2 regions of the Serratia sp. TSA_105.2 genome follow, and region 2 is predicted to be linked to the other one. Evidence: predicted binding sites of a transcription regulator. Region 2 holds the regulator's gene; the other holds the start of a gene.

Region 1 (2,467 bases), on a different contig from region 2:
TTCAGTTCGCCCAGGCCGGTGATGGCGATGATGTCGCCCGCTTCCGCCAGGGTGCTGTCGATACGCTCCAGACCCAGGTGACCCAGCACTTTGCCCACTTTACCGTTGCGAGTTTTACCTTCGCTGTCGATGATGGTGACCTGCTGGTTCGGCTTCACTTTACCGCGCTTGATGCGGCCGATGCCGATAACGCCCAGGTAGTTGTTGTAGTCCAACTGGGAGATCTGCATCTGGAATGGCGCTTCCAGCTCAACCTGCGGCGCAGACACGTGGTCGACGATCGCCTGATACAGCGGGGTCATGTCTTCCGCCATGTCGGTGTGGTCGACGCCGGCGATGCCGTTCAGCGCAGAAGCGTAAATGATCGGGAAGTCGAGCTGCTCGTCGGTCGCGTCGAGGTTCACGAACAGGTCGAACACCTGATCCACAACCCAGTCAGGGCGCGCGCCAGGACGGTCAACCTTGTTGATGACCACGATCGGCTTCAGACCGTTGGCGAAGGCCTTCTTGGTCACGAAGCGGGTTTGCGGCATAGGGCCATCCATTGCATCCACAACCAGCAGCACCGAGTCAACCATCGACATCACGCGCTCTACCTCGCCGCCGAAGTCGGCGTGTCCTGGGGTATCCACGATGTTGATACGGTAACCGTTCCAATTAATGGCGGTGTTTTTTGCGAGGATGGTAATCCCACGCTCTTTCTCCAAATCGTTGGAGTCCATTACGCGTTCAGTCGCTTCCGCACGCTCTCCGAAAGTACCGGATTGTTGCAGCAGCTTGTCAACCAGGGTGGTTTTACCATGGTCAACGTGGGCAATAATGGCGATGTTACGCAAATTTTCGATCACAGCTTTGCCTCGGGCATTAGAAATAGCGCGCTATTGTACACGTATTAAGCGAGGGACTAAACAAGATCACAACCATCTCTTATAAACAACCGCGTACCGGTCAGTTTGTGATCCCTTTCACGGTGCAAAAAGCCGCAATCGTTGCACTTTTGCACCATTTCAGTGCCCACGCTCACCCTTATTGCACCATAACAGTGCAAATTATCGTTGGTGGTGCATACTGTGGCTGGGTAAAACCCGCGCAGAAAGGCGATGAACGCCTTTTTAAAAAGTTGGCACGCTTTTCGCTTTAGTCTTTTCAAGGCGAAAAAAAGCCAGTTCCACAGATTCGTTCCACGACGACGACAATGATAAACCGGGAGAGTTAAGTATGTCCGCTGAACACGTTTTGACGATGCTGAATGAGCATGAAGTGAAATTCGTAGACCTGCGTTTCACTGACACCAAGGGTAAGGAACAGCACGTGACGATCCCGGCTCACCAGGTAAACGCCGACTTCTTCGAAGAAGGTAAAATGTTTGACGGCTCCTCTATCGGTGGTTGGAAGGGCATCAACGAATCTGACATGGTGCTGATGCCGGACGCCAGCACGGCGGTTCTGGATCCGTTCTTCGAAGAACCTACGCTGATCATTCGCTGCGACATTCTCGAGCCGGGCACCATGCAAGGCTACGATCGCGACCCGCGCTCCATCTCCAAACGCGCCGAAGACTTCCTGCGCTCCTCCGGCATCGCGGATACCGTGCTGTTCGGGCCAGAGCCTGAGTTCTTCCTGTTCGACGACATCCGCTTCGGCAGCAGCATCCGCGGTTCCCACGTGGCCATCGACGACATCGAAGGCGCCTGGAACTCCGGCACAAAATACGACGGCGGCAACAAAGGCCACCGTCCGGCGGTGAAAGGCGGTTACTTCCCGGTTCCACCGGTCGACTCTTCGCAGGATCTGCGTTCCACCATGTGTCTGACCATGGAAGAGATGGGCCTGGTGGTTGAAGCGCACCACCACGAAGTGGCAACCGCCGGTCAGAACGAAGTGGCAACCCGCTTCAACACCATGACCAAGAAAGCCGACGAAATTCAGATCTACAAATACGTGGTGCACAACGTGGCGCACGCCTTCGGCAAAACCGCGACCTTCATGCCGAAGCCTATGTTCGGCGACAACGGTTCCGGCATGCACTGCCACATGTCGCTGTCCAAGAACGGCACCAACCTGTTCGCCGGCGACAAATACGGCGGCCTGTCTGAAACCGCGCTGTTCTACATCGGCGGCATCATCAAGCACGCCAAAGCGATCAACGCCCTGGCCAACCCGACCACCAACTCGTACAAGCGTCTGGTGCCAGGCTACGAAGCGCCGGTGATGCTGGCTTACTCCGCCCGTAACCGCTCCGCGTCTATCCGCATCCCGGTGGTATCCAGCCCGAAAGCGCGCCGCATCGAAGCCCGCTTCCCGGATCCGGCGGCTAACCCATACCTGTGCTTCGCCGCGCTGCTGATGGCCGGCCTGGACGGCATCATCAACAAGATCCACCCTGGCGACGCCATGGACAAAAACCTGTACGACCTGCCGCCGGAAGAAGAAGCCGAGATCCCAAAAGTGGCCGGCTCGCTGGACG
Region 2 (2,467 bases):
ATATTCGTTGTTCATCTCATCTTCACTTAAAACCGCGCCGCCGGGCGCACCCGGCAAGGCGGTTTTTCGTCGGTTTTAACCCTGATTACCGTTCGGCGCGTCACCCATGCGGGTCACGCGCCGAAGGGCGAGGCTGCGACAGATGCACCTCATGGAATGGGTTAGGGTGTCAGTGTTGCTTCAATTTGTCTTTATGTTTGTTCAATTGACGTGCCAATTTGTCGATCAGCGTATCAATTGCGGCATACATATTCTCGTCTTCCGAGGTGGCGTGCAACTCGCCTCCATTCACGTGCACCGTTGCTTCCGCAATTTGCTGCACTTTTTCCACACTTAATACAACATACACCTGATTGATGCGATCAAAATACTGTTCGAGTTTGGCGAACTTGTTGTTCACGAACTCGCGCAACGGATCGGTGATTTCGATGTGGTGTCCGGTAATGTTGAGCTGCATAGTGTCTTCCTTCTCAATAGAGGTCAAACCAACTGTTTACGCTGGTTCGACGGCGGGATGGACAAAGACTCTCGGTACTTGGCGACGGTGCGCCGCGCCACGATGATCCCCTGATCGGAGAGCAAGGTGGCCAGCTTGCTGTCGCTGAGTGGTTTGGCGGGGTTTTCCGCCGCAATCAATTTCTTCACCAACGCGCGGATCGCCGTCGAGGAGGCTTCGCCGCCGCTGTCGGTATTCACGTGGCTGGAGAAGAAATATTTCAATTCGAAAATGCCGCGCGGGCTGTGCAAAAACTTCTGCGTGGTGACGCGCGAGATCGTCGATTCATGCATCTCCACGGCCTGGGCGATATCCGCCAGCACCATGGGTTTCATAAACTCTTCGCCTTGCTCGAAGAACGCCTGCTGTTGGCTGACGATGCAGCGGGTGACCTTCAACAGCGTCTCGTTGCGGCTTTCCAGGCTTTTAATCAGCCACTTGGCTTCCTGCAGGTTGCTGCGGATAAATTGGCCGTCGGCTTCGCTGCGGGCGCTGCTGCCCAGCGCGGCGTACTGCTGATTGATCTTCAAACGCGGCACGCTGTCGCCGTTGAGCTCGACCGTCCACGTGTTCTGCGTCTTGCGCACCAGCACGTCCGGGATCACGTATTCCGATTCGCCGGTATTGATCGACTGCCCCGGGCGCGGATCGAGCGACTGAATCAGCAGCATCGCTTCTTTCAGTGTATCTTCTTTTAGCCGGGTTGATCGCATCAGGCTGCGAAAGTCGTGGTTGGCCAACAGATCCAAATGGTCGCTGATGATCAGCCGCGCTTCGGCCAGATAAGGGGTGTCTTTGGCGTATTGGGAGAGCTGCACCAGCAGGCAATCGCGCAGATCGCGCGCGGCAACGCCGATCGGATCGAAACGCTGCACGCGCTTCAACACCGCCTCGACTTCTTCGAGGGTCACGTTCTCGTCGCCCAGGCTTTCCAGAATGTCTTCCAGCGGCACGGTGAGATAGCCGGTGTCGTCCACCGCGTCGACGATGGAGGTGGCGATGGCGACGTCGGTATCGGAGAACGGCGTCAGATCCACCTGCCACATCAGGTAATCCTGCAGCGTTTGGGTAGTCTCGCCCTGATAGACCGGCAGCTCGTCGTCGCTGTAGTCGGTGCCGGTGCCGGACGGCGTGCCGGCGGTGTAGATCTCATCCCAGGTGGCGTCCAGCGGCAGCTCTTCCGGCATGTCTTTCTGTTCCAGCGCCTCGCGGGTATCGAGCCCCTCGGTTTCCTGGGTTTCTTTGGCGTCGATTTCGTCGTGCAGATCGGTCTGTTCAAGCAGCGGATTGCTCTCCAGCGCCAGCTGGATCTCTTGCTGAAGCTCAAGCGTGGACAACTGCAGCAGGCGGATCGCCTGCTGGAGCTGAGGTGTCATGGCCAGCTGTTGGCTGAGCCTGAGTTGCAAACCTTGCTTCATAGTTTTCTGTCTACTTCCGTTAACGGTGTCGCCCCGCAGGGCGCGCCGGCGCTTAGAGGCGGAACTCTTCGCCCAGATAAACGCGTTTTACCTGCTCGTCGGCCAGAATAGCATCCGGCGTGCCGTGGGCAATCAGTTTGCCCTGGCTGACGATGTAGGCGCGTTCACACACGTCCAGCGTCTCGCGCACGTTGTGGTCGGTGATCAGCACGCCCAGGCCGCTGTCACGCAGGTGCTCGATGATTTTTTTGATGTCGATAACGGAAATCGGATCCACCCCGGCGAAGGGCTCGTCCAGCAGAATGAATTTCGGGTTGGCCGCCAGCGCGCGGGCGATTTCGACGCGGCGGCGTTCACCGCCGGACAGCGCCTGGCCGAGGCTGTCGCGCAGATGGGAGATGTGGAACTCTTCCATCAGCTCTTTGGCGCGGTCTTCGCGCTGTTCGCTGGTGAGATCGGGACGGATCTCCAGCACCGCCATCAGGTTATCGTACACGCTCAGGCGGCGGAAGATCGACGCTTCCTGCGGCAGATAGCCGATGCCGCGGCGCGC

What was found. Region 2 encodes sigma-54, which starts transcription at its own class of promoters, with help from an activator protein. Its sites were predicted from a motif close to GTTGGCACANNTTTCGCTNT; they were not measured.
Region 1: glnA (glutamate--ammonia ligase) is a predicted target of sigma-54. The motif match lies at 1,120-1,139, and genes of this name have one in related genera.

The regions. Positions count from the first base shown of each region.
Region 1 covers NZ_JBQZFT010000011.1:106,172-108,638, forward strand. The annotation lists gene typA (ribosome-dependent GTPase TypA) at 1-848, opposite strand, end outside; gene glnA (glutamate--ammonia ligase) at 1,219-2,467, shown strand, end outside.
Region 2 covers NZ_JBQZFT010000001.1:166,300-168,766, forward strand. The annotation lists gene ptsN (PTS IIA-like nitrogen regulatory protein PtsN) at 1-15, opposite strand, end outside; gene hpf (ribosome hibernation promoting factor) at 170-457, opposite strand; gene rpoN (RNA polymerase factor sigma-54) at 481-1,914, opposite strand; gene lptB (LPS export ABC transporter ATP-binding protein) at 1,967-2,467, opposite strand, start outside.